3 regions of the Glaciimonas sp. Gout2 genome follow, and region 1 is predicted to be linked to each of the others. Evidence: predicted binding sites of a transcription regulator. Region 1 holds the regulator's gene; each other region holds the start of a gene.
The links. Region 1 encodes LexA, which represses DNA repair genes until DNA is damaged. Its sites were predicted from a motif close to ACTGTATNNNNATACAGT; they were not measured.
Positions count from the first base shown of each region.

Region 2: a site for LexA is predicted at 4,320-4,337, ahead of QN379_RS22090 (DNA topoisomerase IV subunit B). Genes of this name have one in related genera too.
Region 3: a site for LexA is predicted at 2,042-2,059, ahead of QN379_RS06015 (3-oxoacyl-[acyl-carrier-protein] synthase III C-terminal domain-containing protein). Genes of this name have one in related genera too.

Region 1 is NZ_JASJXA010000081.1:385-6,378, forward strand. It holds gene rpsR (30S ribosomal protein S18) at 1-202, opposite strand, end outside; gene priB (primosomal replication protein N) at 224-538, opposite strand; gene rpsF (30S ribosomal protein S6) at 591-983, opposite strand; gene lexA (transcriptional repressor LexA) at 1,259-1,933, shown strand; gene QN379_RS22715 (RNA methyltransferase) at 2,153-2,932, opposite strand; gene QN379_RS22720 (inositol monophosphatase family protein) at 3,265-4,068, shown strand; gene QN379_RS22725 (DEAD/DEAH box helicase) at 4,605-5,960, shown strand.
Region 2 is NZ_JASJXA010000067.1:598-6,834, reverse strand. It holds gene parC (DNA topoisomerase IV subunit A) at 1-1,318, opposite strand, end outside; gene QN379_RS22095 (lytic transglycosylase domain-containing protein) at 1,346-2,194, opposite strand; gene QN379_RS22090 (DNA topoisomerase IV subunit B) at 2,194-4,182, opposite strand; gene QN379_RS22085 (vWA domain-containing protein) at 4,850-6,019, opposite strand; partial or broken gene QN379_RS22080 (MoxR family ATPase) at 6,044-6,237, opposite strand, start outside.
Region 3 is NZ_JASJXA010000005.1:148,462-154,698, forward strand. It holds gene QN379_RS06010 (methyltransferase domain-containing protein) at 1-338, opposite strand, end outside; gene QN379_RS06015 (3-oxoacyl-[acyl-carrier-protein] synthase III C-terminal domain-containing protein) at 684-1,907, opposite strand; partial or broken gene QN379_RS06020 (SDR family oxidoreductase) at 2,203-2,448, shown strand; gene QN379_RS06025 (GlxA family transcriptional regulator) at 2,540-3,508, opposite strand; gene QN379_RS06030 (HD domain-containing protein) at 3,946-4,638, shown strand; gene QN379_RS06035 (mechanosensitive ion channel family protein) at 4,754-5,914, opposite strand.

The sequences.
Region 1 (5,994 bases):
TTGCCTTAGTACCTGTCAGGCGTGCTGGCATAATTTTGCCATTTTCCTGAACAAAATCTTTCAACGTATCGACGTCTTTGTAATCAACGCTAGCAACGTGTGCTGCTGTGAAACGACAAAACTTTTTACGCTTGAACAGCGGGTTTTGTTGTTGACGCTTGTTTTTCAGTTTGCTTTTATCGAACTTTTTACCGAATGCCATTTGAGGCTCCTGTATAAATAATTAGGCCGCAGTTTCAGCTGCAGCAAATTCAGTGATGTGAAATACCAGACTTTTACCGTTGCGACTCTTGCGTGCCAAAAATCCTGTGAACCAGTACTGACCACCCAATACCGTCTGATTGAATCGCCCCGATATCTCGCCTATGGCAAGAGCGGCAATTTCGAACTCAACCTGACGTTGGATACCCGCTTCATGTGGTGACGAACGACTCAGCAATATTGCTGAAACGATCGGGATACCCGCTGGCGTATAACGCAATACTTCGCGCTCTGCGATTTCGGCAACCAATTGAAGCGCGTTGTTGAGTTGATTCACTCCGGTCTATTTGGAAAATGGTGACGCAATGAATGCAAGTTAATCGGCAAAATTAGGCGGCTGCCGGGGCTGATGCTGGCGCAGCTGGTGCTTCAGTACGATGGCTTTTAGCAGCATCTTCCTTTTGCACAGCCTTCATCATTGGCGATGGGCCAGTTTCAGCTTTTTTCAGCTTGACCGTCAGGTGACGCAAAACAGCATCATTGAACTTAAAGCCAGTTTCGATTTCGGTCAGTGTTTCGCTGTCGCATTCGATGTTCAAGCAAACATAGTGTGCTTTTGCCAATTTTTGGATCAGGTAAGCCAATTGACGGCGACCCCAATCTTCAACGCGATGAACGATACCGCCACGTGTAGTGACAATACCCTTATAGCGTTCGATCATTGCAGGCACTTGCTCGCTTTGATCCGGATGGACGATAAACACGATTTCATAATGACGCATGTAAGCTCCTTTTTGGACTGTTGAAAATAGCCCACCCCGGCGTCAAGACGAGTGTGGGAAGAGGAAAGTCGATAACTATACAGTGAAATCCTTCAAAACTCAATGCTCAATACACATGATCGTCATACAGACAAATAGATTGTCAAATTTACTTGCATTCAACTGAATACTGTACAAAAATACAGACTGTTTATATACACAGTTCGCCGGTGGCATAAATCGCAGCATGAACGCCATATTCTCGCACCAGCCCTTATTCGACAACCGCTATCAATATGATCAAATTAACTGCACGCCAACAACAAATACTTGATCTCATCAGGGATGCTATTGAGAACACGGGTTTCCCTCCGACTCGCGCTGAAATCGCATCCGAGTTAGGATTTCGCTCAGCCAATGCAGCTGAAGAGCATTTGCAGGCGCTTGCACGCAAAGGCGCCATCGAAATTTCGCCGGGGACGTCTCGCGGAATACGGCTTCTTGCAAAAGGCCCTAGCCCGACTAGTAAGCGCAATAATGATGACATCGGGCAGCAATTTACCTTACCCCATCCTGCATTAATGCAACTCAATCTTCCATTGGTGGGACGCGTGGCTGCCGGATCACCAATCCTGGCACAGGAACACGTTCAGGCACGATACAACATTGATCCTACCTTTTTTAGCGATAAACCGGATTACTTGCTGAAGGTACGCGGCATGTCTATGCGTGATGCCGGTATTCTTGATGGGGATCTACTAGCTGTCAAAAAAACGGAATCAGCGAGAAACGGTCAAATAGTCGTAGCACGACTGGGCGATGACGTCACCGTCAAGCGATACAAAAAAACTGGCTCTTCGATACAACTACTACCAGAAAATCCAGAATTTGAACCGATCATTGTCAGCGAAGATCAAGATGACTTTGCGTTAGAAGGCTTAGTGGTGGGATTAATGCGGAACTGGGGCTAATCCTTAAAAATGCAATTATCGGCTCGATCAGAGCTGATAATTGCAAGCGTATCAAGGCGCACTTTTTAATGAAGACGTAAGCTAATTAACCTAAATAGCGCATTTGAAAGCCCCTCTCAGGATGAAAAGCGGCATCTCTTAGCGTTAATCAAAACTACTCAAAAATTCCTTAATTACTTTTGAAGCAATAATTTTTAACACCCGGAAAAAATTTCTCCATCAATCAAGACGCCGCCGCTTAGTCAAAATCTGATTAGCGATACCGCGCAAAATATTCACCTCTTCAGTTTCCAACCCTGCGCGTGCAAACAAACGCTTCAGGCGTGGCATCAATTTTTTCGGATGTGCCGGATCGAGAAAATCGATTTCAATCAGTGCTTTTTCCAAATGGGCAAACATACCTTCAATCTCAATCAGATTAGCGGTATCGCCGTGAAATCCGATCTCGTCACTTGACTCACTCTCGCCAGGCGGTTGTTCAGCGCTAGCCGCGACCCGAAACTCATAAGCTAATACTTGCACCGCTTGCGATAAATTTAAGGAGGAATAATCGGGATTCGCCGGAATGTTAATTAATACATTACATTTCTCGACGATTTCATTCGGCAAACCATAGCGCTCGCTTCCAAATAATATTGCCCCAGTCAGGGTTTTATCTGTCGCTAGTTGCGCCGCCACCGCTCTTGGTGCCATCACAGGTGGAGAAAACTCGCGGAGGCGCGCACTTAGCGCAGCTGCATAATTGCACCCGATCAAGGCCTGTTCGACAGTCTCGACGATTCTGGCTGACGATAGAATATCTTGCGCACCGCTTGCTAATGCAATTGCCTCATCACGCTGTAAAACGTCCGGATAGCGGGGATTCACCAGGACCAGCTCGGAAAATCCCATTGTTTTAATAGCACGTGCAGCTGCGCCAACATTGCCGGGACTACTGGTATCAACCAGTACAAAGCGTAGGCGATTGAAAAGAGACGTGTTGGTTTTTGTCAGGTTCATTTAAAATAGCGTCATTCGCAGGTTAATTTTCAGGAAACGCTGATGTTTAGTGTCTTGGAGTATTAGCCGGGAGCCTGTCGGTCTGACCGGATCAAAGTGAAAAATGCACTGAACGAGGACAGATTTTGCCAGATTCGCAGCACCGATAGCCAGCTATTGGTCGAGAAACTGATGAAACATGACCTGACCAGATCATTTTTCAGCCGATTCCGCATAGCCCGTCAGGCCCTTGTTACCGTCAAGACGGCCTGCATCGCTCATTATTAATAATATAGGTTGGTTCTGTTCCCATTAGGCACAGTGCCGCCATTTTAACGGAACCGAATCCAGATATGCATCCTATGCTCAATACGGCCATCAAGGCCGCCCGTCGTGGTGCCGCAGTCATTTCGCGCGCCTCCTTCGATCTCGACCTGCTTCAGGTAGAAAAAAAAGCACATAACGATTTTGTCACTGAAGTTGATAAAAATGCCGAAGCGGCAATTATTGACATTTTGAAGAACGCCTATCCAGACCACGCCATATTGGCCGAAGAGTCCGGTGCGTCCGACAATCTACATGACGAAAACGAAAACGTCTGGATTATCGATCCAATCGATGGCACTACCAACTTCATCCATGGCTTTCCACAATACTGCGTGTCGATTGCGTTACAGCATCGTGGACAAATTACCCAAGCCGTCATCTATGACCCAACTCGTAATGATTTATTTACCGCTAGCAAGGGCGCTGGCGCTTACTTAAATGAAAAACGTATCCGTGTCAGCAAACGCACTCGCATTGCAGATGGCTTGATTGGAACCGGCTTTCCTTTCCGCGAGACCGAAGGGCCGGTCATGGACGAGTACATGAAAATGTTCCGCGTAATGACACAAAACTGCGCTGGTCTGCGCCGCCCCGGCTCGGCTGCGCTCGATCTGGCATACGTTGCAGCGGGTCGCCTGGATGGTTTTTTTGAAAAAGGTTTAAAACCGTGGGACATCGCGGCTGGTACTTTGCTGATTACGGAATCTGGCGGTATCGTCGGTAACTTTGTTGGGGATTCTGATTACCTCTACAAAGGCGACGTATTGGCTGGCAACCCTAAAATATTCGCACAATTGGTTAGTTTATTATCGCCATACGCAAAAAAGTAGAAAAAAACTGAATGGCATCCTATCCTAAAGATGAGGCCAGAATGTCACAAGGGAATAGGTTCAGGGATATCACTAAAGTGGCGTGATTTGAACCAACTGATCGACTCAAATGATCGACGCCTCTGACGGCATCATATGTTTTTATATGATGCCGTTTTCACATCAAAAGCGCCAAATGTTTTGTGATATTTAGCTGCCAATCACCGTGCGATGCGATGAAGGTCGATGGCAATTCAATCACTATTGAAAAACACTAACGATAAAAATTTCGCTACACTTTTAATGACTGAGAGAGAAATCCAAAAATTTCGAACGATGCCGCGCAAACGCGCGGTTTGTTGTTGTTCGCTGTTATACTTCTGCCTTATGCGGCCATTCACCAGTCAAGTGTCGCCGTAAGGGAGCGAGAAAAGTTTAGTTCAGAGGGCTTTTTAGCTGTCTCAACAATTGCTTGCTAGTTCCTGAATTCATTAATCCCGTTTGCCTGCGACTGGCGCCCGAGCGGCGACAGGCCGATATTCTTCTATTGAGCTTCCATGTTATTTTCTGAACTCGGCTTGTCCGATGCCATCGTTCGCGCTGTTACCGAGCACGGCTACACAACGCCTACTCCAATTCAAGCGCAAGCAATTCCTGCCGTGCTAGCTGGCGGAGATTTGCTTGCGGGCGCCCAAACCGGCACCGGAAAAACCGCTGGCTTCACCTTGCCCGTCCTGCACCGCCTGGCTACTTCGCCAACAAACCCGACTGGTTCCCATCGTCCAATTCGCGCACTGATTTTGACGCCGACTCGCGAACTCGCGGCACAAGTCGAAGAAAGCGTGCGTTTATACGGTAAATATTTGCCGTTAACTTCAGCGGTTATTTTTGGCGGTGTTGGCATTAATCCGCAAATCAAAATTTTGAAACATGGCGTTGATATCCTGGTGTGCACACCAGGCCGATTACTCGACCACATGCAACAAGGTACGGTTAATCTGACGCATGTTGAAATTTTGATCTTGGACGAAGCCGATCGTATGCTCGATATGGGTTTCATCCGCGACATTAAAAAAATTCTTGCCGTGCTACCGAAGAAACGTCAAAACTTATTGTTCTCCGCGACCTTCTCGGACGACATCAAGATATTGGCTGATAACTTGTTGAACTCACCAGCGATGATTGAAGTTGCCCGCCGCAACTCCACTGTCGAGGTCATCCAGCAAAAAATACATCCAGTTGATCGCGATAAAAAACATCCGTTACTAGCACATCTGATTAAGGCTCATTCTTGGCGCCAAGTGCTAGTGTTTACCCGCACTAAACATGGCGCAAACAAACTGGTCGAACAACTTGGTAAAGACGGCATCAGCGGTATGGCAATTCATGGCAACAAAAGCCAATCTGCACGCACCAAAGCACTCGCCGAATTTAAAGACGGTAGTTTGCAGGTGTTGGTCGCTACCGACATTGCAGCACGTGGAATTGATATCGATCAACTGCCGCACGTGGTTAATTATGATCTACCAAATGTTCCCGAAGATTACGTCCATCGCATCGGTCGCACCGGTCGTGCTGGCGCCACTGGCGAAGCCGTATCATTGGTATGCGTGGATGAACATCAAATGTTGAAAGACATTGAAAAGCTGATCAAACGCGAATTGCCAAAAGAAATTATTGCCGGTTTTGAACCAGATCCACATGCACGCGCACAGCCGATTCAATTGCGTAGTGGTGGCGGTGGCGCAGGCAACGGCAATCGTGGCGGTGGCGGACGCACACAAGGTCAACGCACAGCTGGCAAAGCACCCGCCTCTGGCGCAAAACCAAACACGGGTCCGGCCAGAAGCAGCAATGCCAATTCGCAAGCTCGCCCTGCAGCACCGCATCGCTCAGGTGGCCGTGGTCGCTAAGTAGTCTTTATATTCTGTGGCTGTCACAATGGCC
Region 2 (6,237 bases), on a different contig from region 1:
CCATCAACGCCGGTTTTGGCTCGTCTGACTCACGGATGATCTTGATAACTTTGTCAATATTGAGCAAGATCGCTTCGCGACCTTCCAAAATATGGATGCGGTCTTCTACTTTTTGAAGCTTAAATTGTGAACGGCGGGTGATGGTGGCGAAACGGAATTGAATCCATTCGCGCAGGATCATACCCAGACCCTTTTGTCGCGGCCGTCCATCGCCGCCGATCATCACCAGATTGATCGACGCACTGCTTTCCAGCGACGTATGCGCCAGTAGCATGTTGGTGAATTCAGTTTGATCGATATTTTTCGATTTTGGCTCGAATACCAGGCGTACCGGCGCATCGCGTCCGGACTCGTCACGCACCGCGTCGAGTACCGACAAAATGGTTTGTTTGAGCGCCATCTGGTCCGGGCTTAACGATTTTTTACCAAGCTTAATCTTGGGATTGGTAATCTCCTCAATCTCTTCCAATACTTTTTGTGAGGAAGTATTCGGTGGCAGTTCGGTGACCACAGCTTGCCATTGGCCGCGTGCCAACTCTTCAATTTTCCAGCACGCACGCACCTTAAGGCTACCGCGGCCGACTTCATACATATCCGAAATAGCGGCTGCGGAACTGATAATTTGTCCACCGCCCGGAAAGTCCGGTCCCGGAATCATTTCCATTAATTCCGCATGCGTCATGTTCGGATTTCGAATCAGGGCGACAGCCGCTTTGGCAACTTCGGTCAGATTATGTGATGGGATTTCGGTCGCCAGGCCGACGGCGATACCTGACGCACCATTGAGCAACACGAATGGCAATCGTCCCGGTAGCAGTTTTGGCTCTTCGGTCGAGCCGTCATAGTTGGGTTGAAAATCAACCGTTCCCATGTCAATTTCATCAAGTAGCAATTTGGCAATTGGCGTTAAGCGCGCTTCGGTATAACGCATCGCCGCTGCGCCATCGCCATCGCGTGAGCCGAAGTTGCCTTGACCATCGATCAGCGGATAGCGCAGGGAAAAATCCTGGGCCATGCGCACCAGCGCATCGTAGACCGATTGATCGCCATGTGGATGCAATTTACCCAGAACGTCGCCGACTACGGCGGCTGATTTGCGCGGTTTTGCGTTTGAGTTCAGGCCAAGCTCATTCATGGCGTACAAGATGCGCCGCTGAACTGGTTTCTGACCATCAGAAACATCCGGCAACGCACGACCTTTTACGACCGAAATGGCGTAATCCAAATAGGCGCGTTCTGCAAAAGTTGCGAGGGTTAGTGATTCATTAGGTTCGCCGTCAGGCGGCGGCAGGTCAAACAGATCGTTTTGTTCAGTCATGAAGTTTTAGAGATTTATTCGTTTGGTTTATTCGATGATGGGTTGCAGACCGTCAGGCATATTTCTACGTCCGGGAATGACCAGGTGGATGCGAGGCCGGTTGCTGTGTTCAGCATCGCTCAAGCTGGAGTCTGCAAAATGATTACTGTCGTCTTGCACAATGGCATGCTGACTTTGAGCCGGTCTATATAGTTGGTAGAACTGCGCCACGATTTGTACATAATTACGCGTTTCAGGGAAGGGCGGAATCTGATTTTTGTATTTCCTTACTGCACCTTCTCCTGCATTGTATGAGGCGATTACCAGCTCCTGTTTATACGGAAACAGTAATATCAAATCACGTAAATAGCGCGCACCGAGACGTATGTTAGTGCGTGGATCGCTTAACTTTTCCTGTACCGTTTTTTTCTTGTCACTAATGACGCCGTAACGTTCGGCGGTGTCGGGCATAATTTGCATCAGTCCGACCGCGCCTTTTGGCGATACGGCAGCTGGATTAAACCCCGATTCCGCTGCCATGACAGCTTTCAACAATGCCGGTTCAAGGGAAAATTCTTTTGCGGCCTGATTAACAATCGCTTCAAATTTTTTAGTACCGGCATGTTGCGATAGATAGCGATATAGCGGCGTCTTTGTGAAGTTTGAATCCAGGCCGACTACTCGTTGGTCTTTATGGGAGAAGAAATTCGAGGAGTCAAAGGTCGCATTTCCTCGCATGTATAACTGGTAACGGTCAGTGATCTTTTCTGTAGCAAAATGCCCGACGCCTTGCTCGTCGATAAAACCATAAATATCGGCACGTGCGTTGACTGTGACCAGTACTGACATGAAAGTCAGTGAAAGTATCAGTCGACGTATGTGTGCCGAAGGTTTCATTAGATGTCGGCCTCGGCTTCGTTGCCGTGCTCTTCAATCCATGCCCGACGTGCTGAGGCTTCGCCTTTGCCCATCAACATATTAAAGCGATTTTCGGACGCCTCCAGATCAAACGCCCCGAGCATAATGGGTAGCAAGCGACGCGTATCCGGATTCATGGTGGTTTCCCACAACTGCCCGGCGTTCATCTCACCCAAACCTTTAAAGCGAGAAATGGTCCAAGACCCGTCCTTGACGCCATCTTTACGCAGCTTATCTTCGATCGCAGTGAGTTCACCGTTGTCTAATGCGTAAATTTTTTGTGCAGGTTTTTTCCCGCGGGCGGGTGCGTCAACCCGAAATAATGGTGGCCGTGCAACGCAAATATGCCCACGATCAATAAGCTGTGGAAAGTGGCGGAAAAACAGCGTTAGCAGCAACACTTGAATATGTGATCCATCGACGTCCGCATCTGACAATATGCAGATCTTTCCGTAACGGAGCGTGCTGAAATCGACTGTGTCATTTTTGCTATGGGGATCGATCCCGATAGCAACCGCCATATCGTGGATTTCATTATTCGCAAATAGGCGGTCGCGCTCAGTTTCCCACGAGTTCAGCACTTTTCCACGCAGAGGAAGAATCGCTTGAAACTCTTTATCACGTCCCATTTTTGCGGAGCCGCCAGCTGAATCACCCTCGACCAGAAATAACTCGTTACGACTAATATCGCTGGATTCGCAATCTGTCAGTTTGCCAGGTAACACGGCAATACCCGAGGTTTTTTTCTTTTCAACTTTTTGGGTTGAACGTAAACGATTTTGCGCCTGCTTGATAACGAGCTCGGCAAGTTTTTTACCGTATTCGACGTGATGATTGAGCCATAATTCTAGCGCTGGTTTAGTATAAGTCGAGATCAACTTTACCGCATCACGCGAATTCAGACGCTCTTTGATCTGCCCCTGAAATTGTGGATCTAACACTTTGGCCGATAAAACAAACGATACGCGGGCGAATACATCCTCCGGTAGCAGTTTGACACCTTTCGGTAACAGTGAGTGCATGTCAACGAAATTCTTCACTGCACCAAACAGCCCTTCGCGCAGACCGGATTCATGCGTTCCTCCAGCCGAGGTTGGAATCAGGTTGACATACGATTCACGGACGATACCGCCATCTTCAGTCCACGCCACGACCCATGCCGCACCTTCGCCTTCAGCAAATCCGTCGGTTTCTGCAGTGGCGTATTGTTCGCCTTCAAACAGCGGTATTAGCGGCTCAGAGCTAGACGATTGCGCTAACGACTCCATCAGATAGCCGCGTAACCCTTGGTCGTACTGCCAGGTTTGGCTATCATTGGTTTTGGCGTTGAGAAGGGTGACTTTGACGCCCGGAAGCAAAACCGCTTTTGAGCGCAGCAGACGCTGCAATTCCGGTTGTGAGATTGCGGGCGAGTCAAAATATTTTGGGTCTGGCCATGCAGTAACGCGTGTGCCGCTTTTTTTGTCGTCGCGTGTTTGGGGCCGGGTTTTTAACTGCTCAATGAGATCGCCACCGGCAAACGCCAGTTGATGAACGCCGCCTTCACGCCAGACGGTGATTTCAAGTCGCGTGGAAAGTGCATTGGTGACGGAAACACCGACACCGTGGAGGCCACCGGAGAATGCGTAAGCGCCACCGCTACCTTTATCGAATTTGCCGCCGGCGTGCAGGCGCGTGAATACAATTTCGACGGTAGGGACTTTTTCCTCCGGGTGCATACCAACGGGTATGCCTCGGCCATCATCTTCGACGCTGACGCTACCGTCGACATTTAACGTCACCAGAATATTTTTGCAATAGCCGCCCAGCGCCTCATCGGAGGCGTTATCAATCACTTCTTGAATGATATGGAGTGGATTTTCGGTCCGCGTGTACATGCCGGGACGTTGTTTGACAGGCTCCAGTCCCTTTAGGACGCGGATGGATGATTCACTGTAGTCGGAAATCGGAGATTTTTTAGTTGCCATGCAATTCAGTTGGGGTGCAGTTTTAATACTTGTCTTTTAGTAAATTAAGACAAAAAACAAGTAATATCAAAATGAGGGAAATCTCTACAAGAACGCATTCTAATGAAAAAATCGACGCAGCTCCAGAATAGGTCGTTTCTCGATGCAAAAACAGTTTGAACCAGCTAAAATGCGGCCGCTTGTTGTTTTTTAATAAATTTCTGAAAGGGGGTCATGACAACCACCGTCTTCAAAATACGTAAACATTCAAGAAAATAGGTTAGACCATACCGTGGTGTTGATGAAATTATCAAAATCTACAGTTTTGGTCGCTAGCTTTCAGCACTTCCCCCCATTATATGGACGTGACAGAAAATTGAAAGTTTGCTCTTCGATGGCGAAGATGGATAATTCAGGCATCTTAGAAAACTGATCACAAGCCGTAAGACTGTGGAGGTAAAAGAATGGCAGACACATACTCTCTAGCCATTGATTTTAGCGCATCTTCTCAGTCTAACATCCATTTTTTGCACGCTTTTACGACGACGTAAGAGTGTGATTATCGGTACGTAGACTAATCGAATACGTTGCACCAAAAGTCGCCGCACCATCTGTGCATTGGCGCTAACAAGCTAGCGAGCAAGCTGGCAGAGTTTTTCAGTTCAACACAGCGTTATTTACCCTTGTATCACTTGCTTAACAATCGCATCCCACGTTCCAACCCATCGATAGTCAGTCCGAACATGCGATTGCTCATCAACTGCTTCACTATTTCTACCGATTGCCGGTATTGCCAAAGACCTTCTGGCTCAGGATTTAGCCAGATGAATTTTGGAAAGGCATTAGTGAAACGCTGCAACCAATCGGCGCCAGCTTCGTCATTATTATATTCAACCGAGCCGCCTGGTTGCAAAATTTCATAAGGACTCATGGTAGCGTCACCGACAAAAATCAGCTTGGTGTCAGGTTTGTATTTGCGCAGAATATCCCAGGTGGGGAACCGTTCCGCATGACGACGATGATTGTTTTTCCAGACATAGTCGTAGACGCAGTTATGGAAATAGAAGAAATCCATGTTTTTGAATTCGGTCTTAGCGGCCGAAAATAATTCCTCGGTACGAGCAATATGATCGTCCATACTGCCGCCGACATCGAGCAACATCAGTACTTTAATGTTGTTTTTTCGCTCTGCCTGCATTCTGATATCCAGATAGCCCGCATTGTTTGCGGTGGCCCGAATAGTGTCGTCCAGCGCTAATTCTTCCGCCACGCCTTCGCGGGCAAATCGACGCAGTCGACGCAGGGCGACTTTGATGTTGCGGGTATTGAGCTCACGCTCGTCATCATAGTCTTTGTAGGCGCGGGCTTCCCACACCTTTACAGCAGTGCGATTGCCGCCGCTGCCGCCCATACGGATGCCTTCAGGATTGGTGCCGCCATGGCCGAATGGCGATGTGCCACCCGTGCCGATCCATTTGTTTCCGCCTTCATGACGACCTTTTTGTTCTTCAAGTAGCTCTTTGATGCGATCCATGAGCTTGTCGTAGCCAAATTTTTCAAGCTGCGCCAACTGTTCAGGCGTCAGATCCCGCTTCATGCGCTGTGCCAACCACTCGGCAGGTATCTCAGGGTTTTTATCAAAAATCGCCTGAATGCCTTTGAAATACAATCCAAATGCCTTATCGAATTTATCGTAGTGCGCTTCGTCTTTGACCAATGTCGTTCTCGCCAAATAATAAAAATTATCCAGCGATGGCGTGATCACATGCTTTTGCAATGCTTCCAGCAAAATCAAAAACTCCTTGATTGATACAGGAATTTTGGCGTTTTTAAGTGTGTAGAAAAAATCGATCAGCATTAGAGTTTCGCAGAATGTTTCACATTAACGGTTTTTGCGCGCCATATACACTAAGCGCTCAAACAAATGCACGTCCTGTTCGTTTTTAAGTAACGCGCCATGCAAAGGCGGGACAATGGTCTTGATGTCGCTACTTTGCAGAGCAGAGGCCGGAATATCTTCAGCCAGTAATAATTTTAGCCAATCCAGTAATTCTGAGGTAGATGGTTTTTTCTTCA
Region 3 (6,237 bases), on a different contig from region 1:
GAGTGTATCCACTTTGCATTTTCTCCCTGCCATTTCCCCCGGGCTACTTCTATACAATACGCATTACTATCAATACCGGTTACGCTCACCTCAATCTGCCGCTGCTTGCAGTACTTGCTGAGTACCCTCAGGTTGTCACCGCCACCACAGCCGATCTCGCAAATAGTCACCCGTTTTCTGTTGTTTAATAATTGCTTAAGCCCGGATAGGCTGATAGCGTGACCGCCGAGCCACGTATTGATGAAATCCAGTTCCTGCATAGTCTTTTCAATATCTTTAAAGGCAATCCCGTCACCGTCGAGCAATTCTTTTTGGTAGCTCCGCTTTGAGATATCCATAGATTTTCCTGATCAGGTTAAAAGACAGCTTTTACGCGTTTCTGAATTTATTTTCTCAAAAGCGGCAGTCTACGGATTTTCCAAATTGGGCGACTCTGTTCGATCCACAGCCGTTTGGGATTTTAAATAGCCTGCCGAGAAGCCTTCCATGTCTTTGCAGTTCACAAAAAATAGGCGAGATCGAGCCGGCATGATGGTCTTTATTCCAAAAGAGGCTGCTTAAAAAAATCAAGGGAGCAGTTTTAGCAAAATGTCAGTTATGGCAGTCTTCATCATCGCCTGGAAAAATTGAAACCAGACGCCAACATTTCGTGGGAGTCTGCGCCAGAACGCTATTCCGGCAAATCAGGATTTTCTCATCACAGAACCAAATATTGTCAAACCTGGGCCAAAGGCGAGGGAAACAATGATTTTCCCGCTAGATATAGTTGCATCCTCTACTAAATTTTTCCAAATGTGGGGAAGAGTCGCCGAAGACATATTCCCGCGAGAAAAAAGAATTTCTTGGCTATGTTGAACCTGATCTTCCCTTAATCCGAGCAAAGACTGAACCGAATCAATTATTTTTGGACCTCCAGGATGAATGGCAAAAATACCATTTTGAAAAATTTCTTTTATGGGAAGCTGAGCCTCACTAAGCATTTCAGAAACAAAAGTCAAAACATGCTTGGCTATTTTTTTAGGAACCTCTCTGGAAAGCGTCATTGTCATCCCCCAACTATCAGGTGACCATGTCATCAGTTCTTCTGTGTCTTCAATGATTTCTTCCTTGATCACGATGAGTGCCAAAGTATTCTTCGATTCAGCATCAAATGGCTGCAAAGAATATTTTATATGGCCATCCGCAAAAAGGCTTTGAATCACTATTTGCTCTGGTGAGTGATCAGTAAGATTGACATGGAGACTGCACATTTCTGTATGAACAATGTCGATCGTATTAACGCCCGCTGATGGGGAATTTTTCTTTTTTTGCAATGCCGATAGCAACCCTTCGGCGAGGCGAATACTGGGAATGGAAGCATAACAACCCATATGATAGGCATGGGTGACATTTGTTTTTTTCATCCATCTATTAAGATTTACGAGACTTTGAGCCGGACTCGGTGAAAAGTAGCCGGTACAACTCACATGAATAATATGTTCAGGTGGATGAGACTCTTGAGGGAAAAATCTATGAAAAAGAGAGCGCGATCTTTCTCGGAAAAATTTCGTTCTTTGCCCCATGTCTTTTCCATAAAGGGAAGTTGTAGGAATATCTCCCTGAGGCAAATTCAAGTTGTATAAGCGCAATTCATCCCACTTAATATTTCCTACATCGAGGACATCAAAAGAGCGAGTGGAAATCCGCGATTTTTTACAACCGAAGAGCTCAAAACTCTTGCGCATTTTAGAATTAAGTTGATCCCATGATTCTTTAATTTCTCCATTTTCCTTCGGTGTCCGTAGAGTCTCCACGCGCGCATGGGCAGCCGCCAGCCAACATAAGATATCATCCTGATCATAAGTGGCATGAGGCATGACAACTGTAAAATCAGAAAGTTGAGCAATTATTATGGAAGTTGTGGTCATTCTTCACTCCTCGCTTAAGAAATTAATCTTGAATGCCTGAAACTTAAACTTAAGAAAAATTTTGTCGATTCACTTAATTTTTTGGAGTAGCTATGAACCACGCCTAAGCTTGCTGCTCAAGCCTAGCATCGGAAACTGGAATGTTTTACAGCTTGACTTTCATGCAAACCCAATGAGAATGCAGTTGCCATTTCTGATAGACTTGTCGGCTAGGTAATTATTGCCGTGAATTTTTGATGGTGGCTGAAGGGGGTAAATGAAACGTTATCTCCTTGATAGTGGTGTCTTCTGCTGCGTGGCTTGTGAATTGGCACGTTTTGGTATTCGGGTGATGGCTATTGCGCCTCGCATTATGGAAACGCCGATGTTGTTGGGTATGCCAACCGAAGTGCAAGATGCGCTGGGTAAGACAGTACCGTTTGCAGCGCGTATGGGTAAGCCGGCAGAATTTGCCGGGTTGGTAAACACAATTGTCGAAAACGCTTATCTTAACGGCGAAGTCATTCGTCTAGATGGCGGAATCTGCATGACTGCGAAGTGATGTCAGTCGTCAGATAACAAAGATTGAAGTATCAAGGCAGTGCGTAAGAAAGTGACAGTCGCATTTGCTTTGATGTCTACGAACCATTCACTTAATCAGGACTATTCTTTCTAAAATTCGCCCGATATGCATGAGGTGCTACGCCGAGGCGCTTGTTAAATACAATGCGCATGCGATCAGCATTGCCAAAACCACAATCGTATGCGACCGCCTTCAGCGCGTCATCGGTACTTTCAAGAAAATAGCGGGCCGTATCTACGCGTGCGCGTTCGACAAACTCATGTGGTGTCACGCTTGTCAATTGCAAAAACATACGCGCAAAATGACGTGTGCTCATACCAGCCACTTCGGCGAGTTTTTCGACCGTAAAGCGTTCTCTAATATGCTCCATCACATAGATTTGTACCTTGGCGACTGGCGATGTATCGTCTGTGGGAGCAACGAGGAAAGGACTAAACTGAGATTGACCACCCCGACGCTGAGCAAACACGACCAGGCGCTTTGCTACCGCAAGTGCGATCTTTGGACCGTGATCTTCTGCTACTAATGCCAGCGCACCATCAATCCCTGCCGTCACACCAGCGGAGGTTAGCAGATTTCCATCGCGAATGTATATACGATCAAGTTGAACCCGCGCACGCGGAAATTGTTGCGCTAATTGCGGTGCATTTTGCCAGTGTGTCGTGACATGGCGATCATTGATCAGCCCTGCGTGGCCAAGTGCAAAGGCACCCGTGCATATCGATCCAAAGCGTTCGCAGCGTGAAGCGACATTAATTAACCATGCGATTAGCTGCGAATCTGGTGCGTCAATTGGTAGCTTGGGTCCACCTGCTACTAACGCGGTGTTATAGGGGCCGTTGGCTTCGGCAAACGTTACATCCGCAAGCAAACGCATGCCGTTCGAAGCGCGCACGGCATCCTTGGTTGCGCTTACTAATGTTATCGCATAGCCGTTACCGGGAGAAACGAAATTATTTGCCTCAACAAAAACATCGAGCGGTCCGGCAACATCAAGCGCTTGAACACCAGAAAAAATCGCAATGGCAATAGTTCGCATCGAAGATACCCTTGAGTGAGTCAAATAGCCGGTCGGACGTAGAGCGGCGGCGTCGCGAAATATCGCACTTTCAGATCATTTTGTAGCTGATTGTCGGTGGGGACGCCACGCCACGTCCGAAAGTTTTTTGGCTACCGAACGAAATACTACATGAAATCATAGTATCGGTGATGGCTGGATAAGGCGTGCGGTTGGCTGTGTTCAACGCATGCTCCGCATTGTACCGAAGCATTCTTCCCATTAAAGTGAACTGCATTGCACGCTAGCATTAAGAGAGTCAGGCGCGCAAGGAATGGCCGTCTTCTGCCACATTTGATCGCGTGTAATTGTCACGACTATGGTGTCTTTTGTATCTGTTGTGATGATTGTCGGCCACTTTTTATTTGAACAACGCATTGTCGCTGCCTTGATCAGCGCAGTGCGATCTGGAGAATTTTATGAGTAATTTTATCGCCGGTATCCACGTTCCTGATAGCCGGATGGCGCGGGACGCAACGCAACTGGTTCGAGACACTGAAACGGATTTATTGTTTCATCATTCGACTCGGGTATTTTTATTTGGCGCATTGACTGGAGAGCGCAAAAAGCTGAAGTACGATCCAGAACTGCTTTACATCGGCGCCATGTTCCATGATATGGGGCTCATCGAGACATATAGTAGCAAACATGACCGCTTCGAAGTGGATGGCGCAAACGCCGCACGTGATTTTTTAAAGGGATACGGTATTGGCGAGGCTGATATTGAGCAGGTGTGGGACGCCATCGCATTGCATACTACGCCGGGAATTGCACAATACAAGAAACCTGTTGTGGCACTGGTCACGGCGGGTGTCGAAATGGATGTGCTGGGTTTTGCCTATAGCGATTTTACCGATGCGCAGCGAAACCAGATTGTGCAAGCGCATCCGCGTGGTCTGCATTTTAAAGATAATATTATTGATGCTTTTGCTAAAGGTACCCGTCATAAACCGGAGACAACTTTCGGCAATATCAAGGCCGATGTACTGGCACTTAAAGATCCCACTTATAAACGCATCAATTTTTGTAGCCTGATTCTTAAGTCATCATGGAACGACGATAATCAGAATGGGATTTGCTGCAACAATCCCGGTCATCATAAGAGCGTTTAATCTTCCGACTTTCCATGGCACCCACTTTCTATATTTAGCCCACGCTACTATTACCGTGGTTTCTCATTTACAAGGGATCTGTCTTCCAGGCTATTGAATCGATGGCTTTTGTTGACTAGCGAATGGGTGCAATTTGATCGCTTTGTTGCTGTGGCGGCCCATCAATGATCGTATCAAGCGGATCGGTGTTGTTTCGGCCAGACGATTTCACTTCAATCGGATCAAGTGCGGTGCGTAGGCGCGGTAATGCCTGTGGATAATGAGCGGCGATGAAGGAAATCATTTCTTCACGGATGATGCAACGTAAATCGAAAGCGGTACCAGAATCTTGGGCGCTTGTGAGTAGACGAACTTGCATCGCCCGTTCGTTGACATCTGTTATGTGGAGCACACAGACCCGGCCATCCCATAACGGCGAGGACTTGCAAATGCGTTCAAATTCGACGCGTAATGCTGGTACCGGCACTACAAAATCCAGCCACAAAAAAACGGTGCCGAGAATTGTGGAGGAATTATGTGTCCAGTTTTCAAATGGGTTCTCGATGAACCATTGTAGTGGCACGATCATGCGACGTTCATCCCAGATGCGTATCACAACAAAAGTGCCGGTAATTTCTTCTACGCGTCCCCATTCGCCTTTGACGATGAGAACATCATCGATTCGTATTGGCTGGGAAAACGCTATTTGTAGTCCTGCAATAAAATTACCAAGAACCGGTCGCGCCGCCATACCGGCGACCAACCCAGCCACGCCCGCAGATGCTAACAAGCTTGCGCCAAATTGTTTGGCTCCGGGCAAGGTGAGTAGGACGAAACCAAGTCCGAGCAGGCCAACGATAAAATGTGCGCTGCGCGCCAGTACGCGGGTTTGCGTCAGGATTCGACGCGCCTTTAGATTGTCGATCACGTCGGCTGGGTTGCGATTGACTACGGTGACAGTGACCGCCTTGATGCATTGCATGGCGAGCCAGGTAAGTGCAAGAATGAGGCCGACCGAGGTCAGGTAAGACAAAGGCACTAGCCATGGCGTATCTTCCGGCGCGCCGGTTAGCACTATTCGGATCGCGAATAGCAGCATGCAAATCTGACTCGCACGAAACGCGATGATGGTTGCATTGGTCGTAAACGGTCGATTACCGGCTATACGCCGTAACAGAAAAATTCCTGCGCGATGCAATATTGCGGCAAGTAGGCATGCCACGAAAGCGGTAGTAAGAGCGATCAGACCCGAACGTAATGGTCCCTGATGTATCTCGGACAAAAAGCTGAAATCCATAGGCAAATATTTCCTCCGTACATGAAGCATACAGGAAGGCTCGCCTGACCGGTGTTATCGGGGGCTAAGCGCCTTACTCGCGTATGAGAAAAATGCTATTTTAGCTATGGATGTTTTACGGATTAAAATGAGTTTGGCGATCTGAAGTATGAATGTTGTCTAGCAAATCCGCATAGCGTTTTTAGTGAAGCAGGTGAGCAAATGTCGAGGCCAGTAATCAATTACGATAGCTGTGCCGTTCTTCTCCGGTTGCTCTGACCAGTATAGCAATCTCTTGCGCAATTTTTTGTAACTGAAATTGGCAGTAAAAAGCCGACTGGGAA